2 regions of the Hymenobacter sp. M1-2 genome follow, and region 2 is predicted to be linked to the other one. Evidence: riboswitches for the same ligand, from Rfam matches in the RefSeq annotation. Region 2 holds a riboswitch; the other holds the start of a gene.

Region 1 (8,014 bases), on a different contig from region 2:
CCGCCGCAGATGAGGTGAGGCACCGTATCCACGTCGAAACGGTTCTTGATGGCCGCGCAGATACCCACCGTGCCCGGGCGTTTACGCACGGTTTTCTTCTCCAGAAATCCATTAGGATGCTGGCGGTACACATACTCCTCGCGGTGGTAAGTCACGTCAATAAACGGCGGCTTATACTCCATTAGAGGCTCGATGTTCGAGAACAGGTTCTGGATATTCTCGCCCTTTTTCGGTGGCAGTACTTCGAAGGAAAACAGTGTTTTGCCGTTGGCGCGGGTCAGGTGTTCAGTTACTTTCATGAAGGCGGCCCAGGGCTGAAGCCCTGGGCTAGTTAGCGGAAGAATACAGCGCGAAATAGTAGGTGAATACTCTTGCGCTACACAGCCTGGACTTGCGCCCAAGACAACAAATTTACAGTGCCGTTACGGGTACGCTCGTCGGCTCATAGTTAAGATTGGGGGCCAGCCAACGCTCCAGCTCCGGCAGCGGCATGTTTTTGCGCGCGGCTATGTCCTCTACTTGGTCTTTGCCAATGCGGCCGAGGCCAAAGTAGCGCGAATCGGGGTGGGCGTAATAGAGGCCGCTGACCGACGAAGCGGGATACATGGCCAGGTTTTCGGTGAGGTGGATGCCGGTTTTGTTTTCAGCGTCGAGCAGCTCAAACAGCGTGATTTTCTCGGTGTGGTCGGGGCAGCCGGGGTAGCCGGGCGCGGGCCGCACGCCTTTGTACTTCTCCTGAATCAGGTCCTCGTTCGACAGGTTCTCGGCCGGGTCGTAGCCCCAGAACTCTTCCCGTACCCGCTGGTGCAGACGCTCGGCAAAGGCTTCGGCGAGGCGGTCGGCTAGAGCTTTCACCATAATGCTGGAGTAGTCGTCGTGGTCTTTCTCGTACTGGTCCAGCAGCTTCTCAATACCCAAGCCCGCCGTAACGGCAAACCCGCCAATGTAGTCCTGACGGCCGGTTTCGCGCGGGGCCACAAAGTCGGAGAAAGCCAGGTTAGGCACACCCTCGGCCTTTTCGCTTTGCTGGCGCAGAGTGAAAAACTCGGTTTGTACTTCCTGACGGTTGTCGTCTTTAAACACCTGGACGGTGTCGTGGTCTACGGTGTTGGCGGACCAGAAACCCAGCACCGCGCGAGCCGTCAGCAGCTTTTCGTCAATGATCTGCCGGAGCATTTTTTGCGCATCATTGAAGAGCTGGGTGGCAGCTTCGCCTACGTTTTCGTCGGTCAGGATGCGCGGGTAGCGGCCTTTCAACTCCCAGGTCTGGAAGAAGGGTGTCCAGTCGATGTACTCGGCCAGCTCAGCTAAGTCGTAGTCTTCCAGCACTTTGGTTCCGAGGAAGGTAGGCTTCACGATGGGCGTCATTTCCCAATTGGCCTTGAAGCCGTTTTCGCGGGCGGCGTCGATGGGCAGGTAGCTTTTTTCGCGCTGACGACCCGCGTAGTCTTCGCGGAGCTGGCGGTACTCTTCGCGTACGGCGCGGGCGTAGGTTTCCTGGCCCGAGCCTAGCAGGCCGGCGGCCACGCCCACGCTGCGCGAAGCATCATTTACGTGCACAATGGGGCCGGAATAGTTGGGCGCGATTTTCACGGCGGCGTGCAGGCGCGAAGTGGTGGCCCCGCCAATGAGCAGCGGCGTTTTGAGGCCCCGCTTCTCCATTTCCTGCGCCACGTACACCATCTCGTCCAGGCTCGGCGTAATGAGTCCGCTCAGGCCAATAACGTCTACCTGGTGCTTGGCGGCTTCATCCAGAATCCGCTCCAGCGGCACCATCACGCCCAGGTCCACGATATCGAAGTTGTTGCAGGCCAGCACCACGCCCACGATATTCTTACCGATGTCGTGCACGTCGCCTTTCACGGTGGCGAGCAGGATTTTGCCGGCCGTCTGGCGCTCCTGCCCGCGCTTGTCAGCCAGCAGATAGGGCTCCAGGTAGGCCACGGCTTTCTTCATCACGCGCGCCGACTTCACCACTTGCGGCAGGAACATCTTGCCCGCCCCAAACAGGTCGCCCACCACGTTCATGCCGGCCATCAGCGGGCCTTCAATCACCTCCAGCGGCCGGCCCACTTGCTGGCGCACTTCCTCAGTGTCTTCGTCAATAAATTCAGTGATACCCTTCACTAGCGCGTGCTGCAACCTCTCAGCAACGGGCAGACTGCGCCAGGTGTCAGCTACTACTTCAGCTTTGTCTTTTTGCTTTACCGTTTCGGCGAAGTCCACGAGGCGCTCGGTGGCGTCGGGGCGACGGTTGAGCAGCACGTCTTCTACCAGTTCCAGCAGGTCCTGGGGCACTTCGTCGTACACGGCCAGCTGGCTCGGGTTCACGATGCCCATATCCAGTCCGGCCCGGATGGCGTGGTAGAGGAAAGCCGAGTGCATGGCCTCGCGCACCACGTCGTTGCCGCGGTAGGAAAAGCTGATGTTCGAGACGCCGCCGCTGGTGAGGGCGCCGGGCAGGTTTTGCTTGATCCAGCGGACTGCCTCAATGAAGTCCAGCGCATAGTTGCGGTGTTCCTCCATGCCGGTGCCCACGGTCAGGATGTTGGGGTCGAAGATGATGTCCTCGGCCGGGAAACCGACTTCGTTCACCAGGATGTCGTAGCTGCGCTTACAGATTTCGATGCGCTTCTCGAAGGAGTCGGCCTGGCCGTTTTCATCGAAGGCCATGACCACCATAGCGGCGCCGTACGCCCGCACGGTGCGGGCGCGCTCCTTGAACACCTCTTCGCCTTCTTTCAGTGAAATGGAGTTGACGATGCTCTTGCCCTGCACGCACTTGAGGCCGGCTTCCAGCACGCTCCACTTCGAGGAATCAATCATGATCGGCACCCGCGAAATGTCGGGCTCCGAGGCAATGAGGTTGAGGAACGTCGTCATGGCCTGCTCCGAGTCGAGCATGCCTTCGTCCATGTTCACATCAATGACCTGAGCGCCGCCTTCCACCTGGTCGCGGGCTACTTGCAGAGCCTGCTCGTAAGCGCCGGTACGGATAAGCCGCGCAAAAGCGCGGGAGCCGGTCACGTTGCACCGCTCCCCTACGTTCACGAAGAGGCTGTCGGCGGTGATGTTGAATGGCTCCAGACCACTCAGGCGGGTGACCGAGCTAGAAATTAGCTCCCCTCCTTTTTTCGAGGAGGGGTTGGGGGTGGTTGAGTTAGAGCTAAAATCTATTTGGCCAGAGTTGTTCAACGATTGAACCACCCCCAACCCCTCCTTGAAAAAAGGAGGGGAGCTAATTTCTAGCTCTAGTTTTCTAGGCTCGTACTTCTCCGCCAGCCGAGCCAGCTCGGCAATGTGCTGCGGCGTGGTGCCACAACAACCACCCACCACCGTCACCAGGCCTTCCTTGAGGTAGTTTTCTACCACCCCCGCAAATTCCTGCGCCGACTCATCGTAACCGCCGAAGGCATTGGGCAGGCCGGCATTCGGGTAAGCGGAGATATGGACGTCCGCAATGCGGCTCAGCTCCTTGATATAGACTTGCAACTGGTCGGCGCCGAGGGCGCAGTTCAGGCCCACGCTCAGCAGCGGCAGGTGCCGAATGGAATTCCAGAAAGCTTCTACCGTCTGGCCGGAGAGTGTGCGGCCCGAAGCGTCGGTAATGGTACCCGAAATCATGACGGGCACCACGCGGCCACCTTCGTCGAAGAACTTCTGCACCGCAAATAGCGCCGCTTTGGCGTTAAGCGTATCAAAGATGGTTTCGATGAGCAGCGCGTCGGAACCGCCGTCTACCAGGCCACGCACTTGCTCGTGGTAGGCTGTAGCTAGCTCATCAAATGTCACGGCGCGGAAGCCGGGTCGGTTCACATCCGGCGACAAAGAAGCAGTGCGGTTGGTAGGCCCAACGGCGCCAGCCACGAAACGCGGCTTCGCTGGATTCTGCGCAGTAAACTCGTCGGCCACTTCTTTCGCAATGCGCGCCGACTCGTAGTTCAGCTCGTACACAATGTGTTCTAGGCCGTAATCGGCTTGCGCGATGGTGGTACCGCTGAACGTGTTGGTTTCCACCATATCGGCACCGGCCGCGAAATAATCAGCGTGGATACCTTTAATGATGTCGGGCCGCGTGATGCTGAGCAGGTCATTGTTGCCGCGCAGGGGCTTGGGATGATCTGCGAAGCGCGCGCCGCGGAAATCTTCCTCGCTCAACGTGTGGCGCTGAATCATGGTGCCCATGGCGCCGTCGAGAATGAGCAGGCGCTGCTGGAGGATATCGTGTAGCGGAGAGTGGGGCTGGACGGTCGTGGGCATATCGGCTCTAAAAGAAAACGGGCAACGAAAAAGTGCCTATCCAGAAAGAGCCGCGCGAAGCGAGTCCGTACTTATCTTCTTCCGCTGGTGGCGAAATGGGAGTTGGCACCTTGTTTTATTTCAGGTTGCCAAGACGTCGTCGGGCCCAGTCCCTCGGTCTTTCTGGATAAGTAGCAAGGCGAAGATACTGCCCGAACTTCCGGAAAGCAAGAACCCCAACCGTGAAGCCAAGGTCGGGGTTCTTCTGGGCGGTTTAACGCCAGGCTTATAAACATTAATCCTTCTTAACGCAGTTGGGGACAGTTTTGCCCTCTTTCTTCTTGGTACCCTGCTGCTCGTAGCCTTTCCAACATGGTGCCTTTTTCTCTGCCATGATACCTTTTGCTTTATGTGAATGAATACAATAGGGAGATACTAGCAATACGTGCTCAACTATAAGGTGTTCCTATAAAACTTTGCACTTCAACATCTAGCGTGGTTACCTCTATCTTGCTGACGTTGACAATTTATTAGCACTTCTACTCCTAAGCTATAACGTTTGATGAGAGTTCTGTTTTGGTTGTCGGTGGTGCTGGCCTTCGGCTTTGCGGCCTCAGCCCAGGTGCTGCCCGCTACGCCCGGCACCGGTTTAAAAGGCGAGTACTATAATGGCCGCAACTTCGAACGGCTCGCCTTCACGCGCACCGACCCTACCGTCGACTTCAACTGGACCTACACCCCACCCGCACCCGGCCAACCACCCGCTCGCTTTATGGCTCCGGGGCCCGGCTTGGATGGCACCGACTTTTCAGTTCGCTGGACCGGCCACCTGTACGCTCCCATCACGGGCATGTATACCTTTCAGGCCACCACCGACGATGGAATGCGCGTGTGGGTGGGCGGCAAAAGGCTCCTGAACTCCTGGCGAGGGCAACCTGCTACGCAGTATACCATGCAAGTACGGCTGGAAGCGGGCCGCTATTATCCGCTCCGAGTGGAATACTACCAAGTGGAGTACGATACCCGGGCCTTGCTGACTTGGAAGCTCCCGAACTCCACCGAAGAACCCCGGCCTATTCCAAGCGCCCGGCTGTATACCACGCTACCCACATCGGCCAAGCCACTACCGGCGGCCGCTCCAAAGCCTACTGGCGGTACCATTAGCATCGTGCCCGGTCCGCCGGGCAGCCGGCCCGTTACCGCCACCCCCGTACAGCCCAGCGCGGGCGTAACTGTACCCGGCAAGCTCCCCGACGGCATCGGACTTCAAGCCACATACTATGCTAGCTCGGTGCGCGGGCCGGCCGTGCACAGCCGCGTAGAGCCGGTGCTGAACGTAACGTGGCGGGGCAGCGCCCCGGCGCCCGGCGTGCCAAGCCAGGGCTTCTCCGTGCGCTGGACCGGCTACGTGTATGCCCCAGAGTCGGGGCTGTATGTGTTTCATACCGAGTGGGATGACGCCACTGACATTTCCTTCGCGGGGGCCAACGTCTTGAGCATGGAAAAGTATGAGCCGGAGTACTTTGCGCCGCGCAAGCCGCCCATTCCGGTTGATATGGTGCAGAGCCTCACAGCTGGCCACTTTTACCAGATTGACCTCGCCTACAAGAACGTACAGGGCGTATCCCGGGCGGTGCTGTCGTGGGTGCGACCGTCGGCGATGGGCGGACCTACCACGCTGGAGCAGGCGTTTGATGCAGCTAAGCGCCTCGGCCCCACAGTGGTGCCCAAGCAGTATCTGTATCCTGAGCTGCCCCGGCCGCTGCCCGAACCACCGGCTGCGCCAGTAGTTGCTAGCCGCCAGCCGCCCAAGCCCACTGTTGCTGCTAAACTTGCGGCTCCTCGTCCAGCTGCGCCGCGTGTCACGCGCCCAGTTACTCGTCCAGCCGCTCGTCCAGCATTGCCCGCCGGACCTTCGGTTGATACGGTGGTCCTGCCGGATCTGGCCGCTTTGAGCCGGGGCGCGGCGGTTACGCTGCCCAATTTGTACTTCACACAGAGTACGGCCTCACTGCTGCCAACTTCCCGGCCCATGCTCAATGCCTTGGCTCGCCGGCTACGGGAACAGCCGAGCCTGCGCCTGGAAATAGCCGGCCACACCGACAACGTGGGCGAGCCTGCTCTCAACTTGCGCCTTTCCGATCAGCGGGCCCGCGTGGTACGGCAATATTTGGTGCAGCAAGGCATTGATTCCGTGCGACTCACGGCCCGCGGCTACGGCGGCACTCGTCCCGTGGCCGACAACCGAGACCCGCAGCAACGCCCACGCAACCGGCGGGTGGAGGTAGTAGTACAATAGTGAGGCACTTACCTCTCCCCTGGATTACTCTTTTGTTATCGTGGCGAAAGGTGAATGCGCCAGAAGCCCGCTAAAACTCGAATAGCTAGGTTTTGTTTTTAACTGCTGGCATAATTTTTCCTCCCGGCTGCCACGGCGGGTAGGGGTACAGTCCTTATTCTGTATCTTACGGCTCACTGCGCGTTCTTCTGTCGACATCTATTTGATTATCAATCTTGCCGCTCTTCTACCACCGCTTCTCTTATTCTTCGCTGTTTCTGCTCCTGCTACTAGTTGGAGCACAGTCTGTTTGGGCGCAACAGGTGGTTGTCACGGGCCGCATAACAGAGGCCGCTACGGGCAAACCCGTGCCTTTCGCCTCAGTATTCGTACCAGGTACCACTTCCGGCGCCACGGCCGATGAAAATGGTCGGTATCGGTTGAGCACTGCCCCTGCCGATACCGTTGTAGCGTCGGCTATGGGCTTTGCGCCGCTGAAGAAGGCCCTGAAGCCGCAGGTAGCCAGCCAAACTATTGACTTCGCACTAGGTTCGGGAGCTGTTTCTCTGGGCGAAGTGGTGGTGCGGCCCACCGAAAACCCGGCCTACGCCATTCTACGCCGGGTGCAGCAACAGAAAGACCGCAATAACAAAGCGTGTCTCAACGCCTTCGAATTCGACTCATACAACCGCACCGACATCAGCCTCAATAACTTACCCGACCAGGTGAGCCGGCGTAAGGTGCTGCGCCAGATGGCCGCCGTGGCCGATAGTTTGGGCCTGGAGCGCGGGGCCAATGGTAAGCCTATCGTGCCGGTTTTCGTTTCGGAGGTTCTCTCGCGCTACTATGTGCTGCGCCAGCCGCTACGGCGGCGTGAGGAAATTCGGCAGTCGCAGATGCGGGGCATAGCGCCGCGCGAAGGTTCAGTGGTATCGCAGATTACGGGCTCCTCGTTTCAGGACTGGGATTTTTACCGCAACTGGCAGCAGATCATGGGCAAGGACTTCATCTCGCCCATCGCGGACGGCTGGAAGTTCACGTACGACTACGAGTTGCAGGACTCCGTTTTTATTGGCCAAGACTTTTGCTACCAATTGGCCGTAACGCCGCGTCGGCCCCAGGACCTCGCTTTCACGGGCACCATCTGGATTACAGCCAAGTCCTACGCGTTGCGCCGCCTGGATTTGCGCGTCAGCCCGGAGGCCAATATCAACTTCATCGAGCAGATTCAGGTGTGGCAGGATCTGACGCCGACTCCATCTGGGCCGTGGCTGCCGCTGCGCACCCGCGTCTTGATTGGCATCCGGCCCACCAAGCAAAGCACGGGCGTAATAGCGCGCTTCACAACCGTCAACTCAAGTTTTGATGCCGGCCATCCGCATCCGCTGGCCTTCTACGACCTGCCGCTGGAGACGGTGAATAACAACGCCAAGCCCCAAACGGACTACTTCGACAAGAACCGGCCGGACACCCTTTCCGTGCAGGAGCAGCGGACTC
Region 2 (8,014 bases):
TAATAATGTCGGTGGCCGCATCTTTGGGCAGCTTGAAGTACTCGTTGCGGTCCACCCACACGCGGGCCGACTCGCCGGGCTGGAGCAGGTCGGCCTGGTAGCTGGAGCAGGCGCCGTGCTTGCGGCGGCCGTACGTTTCGTAACGCACGGCGCCCACCGTGAGGTGTACTTCCTCGGGATGAGCCAGTAGGCTACTGGCAATGGAATAGGCCCGGCCCGGCAACGGCCGCAGCACCGCCGCCAAATGCTGCGCCGACAGCTCCACCGGAAAATCGCGTAGCAAATCGGCCACGTCGCGGCCGTATACATAGCCCGGCAGCTGGGCTTTGTCGGCCACCAGGGCGCGCAGTTGCGGGTGCTGCGGGGCCACGGCGGCGTAGCGTTCCAGCACATCGCGCGTCAGCACCGACAGCTCCAGGCGCTCCGTCAGCGCGGTTGCCAGGTCGGCTTCCTCGCCGTTGACCTGCACGGGCGCGGCAGCATCAAGCCGCGCCACTTGCAGTACCTCCTGCACTAAGTCCGGCCGGTTGGTGGGCTGCACGAAAAGGGCATCGCCGGGCTCGTACTGAATGCCGGAGCCTTCGAGCGAAAATTCCAGGTGGTAGGTTTCCTTGGTGGAGCCCCGGCCGTTGAGCTGAATCTTGTCCAGCAGCGGCGCCCGAAATGGCCGGCGGCTCGTGTAGACCTGCTCCACTTCAACACCCGCCGCTACCAGGGTTTGCGCCGCCACCGATACCACGGCCGCCGCTACGGGCGCGGGAGCCGCTGATTGTATCAGCACCTCCAGCACCTGCGCGGCCCACTGGCGGGCGGGCTGCTCAAATTCCACGTCGCAATCCACGCGCTCCACGAGGCGGCGGGCGCCCAGCTCGGCCAGGCGCTGGTCGAACTCGAAGCCGGTCTGGCAGTATTGCAGGTAGCTTTTATCGCCTAGCGCCAGCACCGCGAACTGTAGGTTGGGCAGCTTGGGCGCGCGGCTGCTGAGCAGAAACTGGTGCAGCTCCTCGGCCGCAATGGGCGGGTCGCCCTCGCCCTGCGTGCTCACCACTACCAGCAATTGCTGCTCGTTGCGCAGGTCCTTGGTGGGGTAGTCGTTCATGTCGCGCAGAGCAACAGCCAGGCCGCGCTGGCGGGCCGCTTCGGCGGCTATGGTCGCGGCTTTCTTGCTGTTGCCGGTCTGGGAGCCGTAGAGAATGGTGAGCGAAGCCGGGCCCGTGGCGGGCGTTGCCGTGGCGGGCGCGGGCAGGGTGGCGCCGGCGGCGGCCGTGCGGCCGTAGAAGTAGCCACTCAGCCAGAGCAGCTGTTGCTCGGTGAGGCCCGCCGTAAGCTGCTGGAGCTTTTGGTCGTCGAAAACGGGCGGTAGAGCGGGAGGAGGGGAAAGGGTCATGGCAGAAATAGAGAGGATAGATGAACGCGCTACAGATCAGGCTACTTCGGCGTAAGCCGCCGCCGCAAAGCCACTCAGCACGGCCGGGGTAGCCAGGCGGGCCACTTCGCCCACCACAATGATGGCCGGTGCCCCCACACCAGCCGCCGCCGCGCGCACCGGCAGCTCGGCCACCGTGCCCGTCACGAGGCGAGCCTCGGCCAGTGTCCCGTTCTGCACAATGGCGGCGGGCGTCTCGGCCTGCCCGTGCTGGCAAAACAGGTGCACGATGCGGCCCAACTCACTCATCCCCATCAGAATGATGGTAGTAGTGCGGGAGCGGGCAGCTTCGGCCAAGCTCGCCGACAGCTCCCCGCTGGCCGTGGTGGCCGTTACTACCTGAAACCCTTCGCTCAGGCCCCGATGCGTGACTGGGATGCTCATGCTACCGGCCGCCGCCACCGCGCTGCTGATGCCCGGCACGTAATTGGTGAGCAGGCCGTGGGCTTCGGCGTAGAGCATTTCTTCGCGCCCCCGCCCAAACACAAACGGGTCGCCGCCCTTGAGGCGCACCACGTGGCCGTGCTGGTAGGCGTATTCCACAATCAGGGAGTTGATTTCGTCCTGGGAATAGCTGCGCAAGCCGCGCCGCTTGCCCACGAACACCAGCTTGGCGCCGGGCCGGGCGTGTTCGAGCAGGTCGTTGTTGGCCAGCGCATCGTAGAGCACAACGTTGGCCTCCCCGAGCACCCGCGCACCTTTCAGCGTGAGTAATTCCGGGTCGCCCGGACCGGCGCCCAGCACGGTGAGGCGGGGTATAGTGGCAGTAAGCATAGAAAAAGAGTAGCGCGAAGCTCCGGCTTCGCGCATCGTTGAACGACAAGCGTGGGGGCGGCGCGGGCGAGGCGGAAGGCGCGGACGAGGCGCGAAGCCGGAGCTTCGCGCTACAGCTCCAACGAAGCCGCGTTTCAGCAAAAAGAAAAAGCGGAAAACTGGCCCGTAGGCTCAGGTTTTTGGCCGTACACTGGCTTCGGCAAAGCGGCCCTGGCGGGGCAGCGGAATTGGGCGAAGCAAACGGCGGCGGAATTCCTGGCGGCCGCTACGCGGAAGGCCGCGTCAGCTTAGGCTGGAAGGCGGAGCCAGGCAGTAAAAGGAGGGAAGTGTGTGGGCCTTAACAACAACACGCCATTCCCATCATAGAACAACACCCATGCGGTAGCGCGGAGGGAGTGGCAGATGCGGCGGCGGGGCAGAAGAACGACTTCACGGCTCGTTGTTTTTATATGGTCAGGAGTTAGCTTCGCTGACCTTCGGTTGGCACCGTTTCGGATGATCCGAGGGTTGCCGGCGTTTCCTAGAGCCTGTCTCTCCACGCCTCTGTATAAAAACAATCCTTTGTGGGGAAAGAATTGGTGCCCAAAGGTAGCTGCCGGGCTTTTACACTTCCAAATTAAATTTCCCTAGCCGATTAGCAAACCCAAGTTGCGGACTAAAGCTAAGACTAGTTCCCCTCCTTTTTTTAAGGAGGGGCTAGGGGTGGTTGACCATCGTTGAACGATTACTAAAACTAGCTCTACAAATCGTTCTGGTGTATATCAACCACCCCTAGCCCCTTCTTAAAAAAGGAGGGGAACTAGCTCCTAGCTCTAGTCTTTAGTTGTCCGCAACTTGGGTTAGCAAGGCGGCCGGCCGCATAATGTAAAGTTCATGTAACCCGCAGGGCCTCTTTGTAGTCTTGCAGGAGTTGAACCTCACATTCTGTCCATGACTACTGCTTCTACTTCTGCGCGGCTGCGCAACCAAATAGCCCTCGTAACGGGCGGCAGCTCCGGCATCGGGGCGGGCGTAGCCAAAGCCCTGGCCGCCGAGGGCGCCACGGTGTACGTCAACTACGCGCACGGCGCCGACGGTGCCGCCGAGGTGGTGCGCGACATAGAGAAAGCCGGCGGCAAGGCCGTTGCTATTCATGCCGACGTGAGCCGCGAGGAAGACGTACTGCAGATGTTCAACCAGATTCGGGAGCAGGCCGGCACGCTGCACATTCTGGTTAATAATTCCGGCATTCAGGACGACGCGCCGTTTCTGGACATGACGCTCGACCAGTGGCAGCACGTCATCGGCATCAACCTGACGGGGCAGTTTCTGTGCGCCCGCGAAGCCGCCCGCGAGTTTGTGCGCCGCGGCCCGCAGCCGGAAATCTCGAAGGCCACGGGCAAGATTATCTGCATGAGTTCGGTGCACGAAGTCATTCCCTGGGCCGGCCACGTCAACTACGCTACCAGCAAGGGCGGCATCATGCAACTCATGAAAAGCATGGCCCAGGAGCTGGCCCCGCACCGCATCCGCGTCAACAGCATCGGGCCCGGCGCCATTGCTACGCCCATCAACCTGGAAGCCCGCGACACGCCCGAAGAAGAGCAGAAGCTGCTCACGCTCATTCCTTACGGCCGCATCGGCGAGCCCGCCGACATCGGCCAAGTGGCTGTCTGGCTGGCCTCCGACGAGTCGGACTACGTCACCGGCATCACGCTCTTCGCCGACGGCGGCATGACCCTCTACCCCGGCTTCGCCGACAACGGCTAGGCGCTTGCGCTGCGTTGAATGAGGAATTAAGAATGAGGAAGGAAGAATTTGCTTTAGGCCGTCATGTAGAGCGGAGCCGAAGGCGTAGCGAAGCATCTCGCTAGTGTGGTAATCAATACCACCACAACCTCAGCACGCGAGATGCTTCCTTCGTCTGCATGATGTTCTAGCAAACAACGTCAGCATGCGAGATGCTTCGGCTCCGCTTCATGCGCGGAATGCTCTGCACAATGGCCGGTTCGCGAAAAAAGCCTTATACTTCTTTCGTCCAACTTCCCCACCCTAAGGAGGAGCCTTTTCGCGGGCTCCGCTGTTCTTTCCGTGTGACTGATTCCACTCCCACCACTCCACGCCCGGACCTGCTGCGCGTGCCCTACGACGACTACCGCGCGCTGCCGGCCATTGCCAACTCTGACCTGTCGCGGCTGCGCGACGCTCTTAACGGGCGCCCACCCCGGCCCACTACGTCTATGGGCGCCCTAGGCCTGGGCACTGCTTTTCATACAGCCCTGCTGGAGCCAGACCTCTACGAAGCCGGCCAGCCGGGCATCAACGACACGCTGGTGTGGTGGATGGTAGATGGCGTGAAGCTGAACCCAGAAGTGAACCAGATGCTGGAAATGGGCACGCCTGAGCCCAGCTGCATCTTCACCGAGCCCATCACCGACACGCTCTGCAAGCTCCGCGCCGACCTCATCGTGGACCAGCCCGGCCAGCCCTACACCATCGTCGACTTCAAAACCACCCTGGCCCGCGACCATCAGCACTTCGTGGCCCAGTGCAGCGGCTACGACTACGACCGGCAAGCCGCCTTCTACTCCGATGCCTTGCACGCCGACCGTTTCGTGCTGGTGGGCGTGCAGAAGGTGGAGCCGTTCAAGCTGTTCGTATTTGAAGTGCCCAAGTTCATGCTCTCGGAGGGACGGGCCAAGTACCTGCGCCTACTGAAGCTGCTGCAACCCGAAGCACCCGTGCCAACGGCCGTAGCCGGCGCCGTGCGCGAGGTGCGCGACCTGCTGCGCGGCGATTAAGGAAAGAGGCGAGGAAAAGGAAATTCTAATAGCCTCCTCACGCCCTAGCCCCAGCGGGGCGGCATATCGGTAGCAAAGCAAATCAGGAAAAAGCCAAGCCCCGGCGGGGCGACACCCAATGATTGGTGCCGCCCCGCCGGGGCTTGTTTAATTCTTAGCCCGATTAGCTAACCCAAGTTGCGGCGTAGCCGCGTAGCGGCTGAAGGTTTGTAGCCCCAGTCGGTTCGGAGGGCGCGCCGCGTAGCGGTGCCAGATCAGTTGGCGGCTCTAGCACCGCTACGTGGCGTAGGGTCGTTTTAGGCATGGTTTTCTACAAACCTTTAGCCGCTACGCGGCAACTTGGGTTAGCTACCGAATATGCCGCTCTACTGGGGCTCTCCGGTTTGTTGTTCCGATTTGGACTACCAATACGCCTCCGCCGCGGTGCGGCTAGACCTCTCAGTACTTGAAGCCAAAGGGTGCCTAAACGGCTCTGGAGCGAATAAAGCGTAATCGAAGAAAAATATTCTGAATTTATGTAGGAGTTTCTGTTGTTGATTTCTATACTTGCAAACACTTAACGAAAAAACACACGAGACAATGCGTCTTTTTAGCAATAATCTTCTCAATAATAATTCGAATGCTAATTGCATCCGAAATGGGAAGGCTATTGCTCCATAGGAGAAAAGAGAAATCATAAATTGAATTTCTTTTAAAGCCTTCCACATGTGGAAGGCTTTTTTTGTGCCTGCTGCGCCGATCATGCCCCGTTACAAGCCGAATTAGCGCCGCATTTTTTACGCACAAATACATTCCCGCTTAAATAAAAAACTCCCGAAAGGGAGCAGGGAAAACGCGTGCCTTTTCAAAAATAAAATTCACTTCAAACCACATAAAAAAACAGCACTATGACCGCTCAGGAAATGCTCAAAACCGAAGAAGCCATCAGCTTCGTGAAAGACACTTTCGCTAAGGAATTGTCTACGCAATTACACCTCGTCAAAGTATCGTCGCCGATTGCGGTACTCGATGGGACGGGCATCAACGACGACCTAAATGGGGTGGAGCGGCCGGTGGGCTTCCCGATTAAGGCGTTGGCCGAACGCCGGGCTGTGGTGGTACACTCGCTGGCCAAGTGGAAGCGGGTGCGCCTGCGGGAGCTGGGCATCGAAGCCGGCCGCGGGCTGCTCACCGACATGCGCGCCCTGCGCCCCGACGAAGATTACTCGCCCATCCACTCCATCTACGTAGACCAGTGGGACTGGGAAAAGCACATCAGCCCGGAGCAGCGCACCACCGGGTTTCTGAAAGCTACCGTGGAGCGCATCTACGAGGCACTGCGCACCACCGAGGCCCGCGTGGCCGCCGAGTACCCGGAAATAGCGCCGGTGCTGCCGGGCCGCATCACCTTCCTGCACGCCGAAGACCTATTGAAGCAATACCCCACGCTCACGCCCAAGGAGCGGGAGCACGAGGCCGTGCAGCAATATGGCGCGGTGTTCCTGATGGGCATTGGCGGGGAACTGAGCCACGGCGAACCCCACGACGGCCGGGCCCCCGACTACGACGACTGGAGCACCGAAACCGAAGACGGCTACCGCGGCCTCAACGGCGACATTCTGCTCTGGCACCCCGTACTGCAAACCTCCTTCGAAGTTTCCTCGATGGGCATTCGGGTGGACAAGCACGCGCTGGTGCGGCAACTGGCCCTGCGTGGCTGCGAAGACCGGCAGGAACTCTCGTTTCACGCGCGGCTGCTGGCCGACGAGCTGCCGCAGAGCATAGGCGGAGGCATTGGGCAGAGCCGGGTGTGCATGTTCATGCTGCGCAAAGGCCATATCGGCGAAGTACAGGTGAGCATTTGGCCCGAAGCTGTGCGCGAAGAGCTGGCCGGTGCTGGCGTAGGGCTGCTGTAAGCAGCACACAGGCTCGCTGCCTATAATAGCGGGGCGGAGAAGCAGGTTTGGCGGCCGGAGCTTCTCCGCTTTTTTTGTGGCTAAGTCAAGCACGAATCTTTCTACAGTGCATTTTTTGGCTTGTGAAATTTTTGCTGAGTGAACTGAAAGTCAGCTTGATACTTGCTGCTTCAGTAGAAGATTTAGCCCTTGACAAAACGAATGGGCAGCGTGAAAACAAGGATCGGCACTATGCTTGCGATTCAGCTGCGAAAGCGCTTAGCTTTTGCTTAGTGGCCCGCCTGGGCTCCAAGCGGGCCCCGCTAGTATTCACCTCATTTCTGCTGTCCCATGAAATCCTTCCTGCTCGCCATTGTTGCTTCTGTGCTGTTAGCCACTGCCACTGTAGCCGCGCCACTTGCCGCCCGCTCCGACGATGACCGTTGGGAGAAAAGATCAGACCACGGCAAAGGCCGTAAAGACGACAAGCGCTACGGCTACGAAAAAGAGAAGAAGAACAAAAAAGGCCACGGTTACTACGGCCAACGCGACTCACGAGGCCGCGACAACCGGTGCCAAAACGACCGGCGTGACGGCCGCTACTCCCGCAACGACCGGTACCGGCGCGACTCAGGCTACGGCAACGACCCCAACCGCAAAGTACCCGAGCAGCCTACTTGGGGAGGAATCTTCCGCAAGCAATAACGCAGACTAGAAAAAGGCGAAAAGCCCCGCAGCGCCATGCTGCGGGGTTTTTTAAATACCCAATTGTAGCCAAGGCAGAGAGCCGAAACGCGCAACACCGCCATATCAGGGAGGTAGTTGAAACCAACGGCAAAAGGCCGTCGGCTACCCTTATACAGGATGATTGTCTAAGTTCTAACTTCTCAAATCTAAGGTCTCTTTTAAAGTCTCGACTCAGTTGCCGATAGCATACTGAATGCCGCCTAGCAAGTGCTGCACGAACAGCGGCTCGCTGTAGCTGGCGTCGGTGTGGCCGCCGGCCGTGTAGAAGGCCCGGCCTCCGTCGTAGGTGTGGTACCAGGCTATAGGATGGTTGGCGCCGTTGGTGCCGCCGGAATAAGTGCTTTCGTCGAGCGTGGCCAGTACGGTGATGGCCGGGTTAAGGTCCCGGAAATTGTACCACTCGTCGGTGCGCG

What was found. Region 2 has a riboswitch for S-adenosylmethionine ahead of cobA (uroporphyrinogen-III C-methyltransferase). Riboswitches for the same ligand answer to the same signal wherever they lie in the genome.
Region 1: it holds a riboswitch for S-adenosylmethionine, as region 2 does, so the genes downstream of both, metH (methionine synthase) here and cobA (uroporphyrinogen-III C-methyltransferase) in region 2, are expected to answer to the same signal.

The regions. Positions count from the first base shown of each region.
Region 1 covers NZ_JBTYZO010000032.1:34,631-42,644, reverse strand. Annotated here, with positions in the region: gene metF (methylenetetrahydrofolate reductase [NAD(P)H]) at 1-299, opposite strand, end outside; gene metH (methionine synthase) at 412-4,260, opposite strand; SAM riboswitch class I at 4,329-4,433, opposite strand; gene ACYSMN_RS23220 (PA14 domain-containing protein) at 4,802-6,538, shown strand; gene ACYSMN_RS23215 (DUF5686 and carboxypeptidase-like regulatory domain-containing protein) at 6,754-8,014, shown strand, end outside.
Region 2 covers NZ_JBTYZO010000001.1:363,869-371,882, forward strand. Annotated here, with positions in the region: gene ACYSMN_RS01485 (assimilatory sulfite reductase (NADPH) flavoprotein subunit) at 1-1,387, opposite strand, end outside; gene cobA (uroporphyrinogen-III C-methyltransferase) at 1,424-2,200, opposite strand; SAM riboswitch class I at 2,643-2,754, opposite strand; gene ACYSMN_RS01495 (SDR family oxidoreductase) at 3,131-3,949, shown strand; gene ACYSMN_RS01500 (PD-(D/E)XK nuclease-like domain-containing protein) at 4,273-4,980, shown strand; gene asnA (aspartate--ammonia ligase) at 5,868-6,875, shown strand; gene ACYSMN_RS01510 (hypothetical protein) at 7,206-7,559, shown strand; gene ACYSMN_RS01515 (ThuA domain-containing protein) at 7,773-8,014, opposite strand, start outside.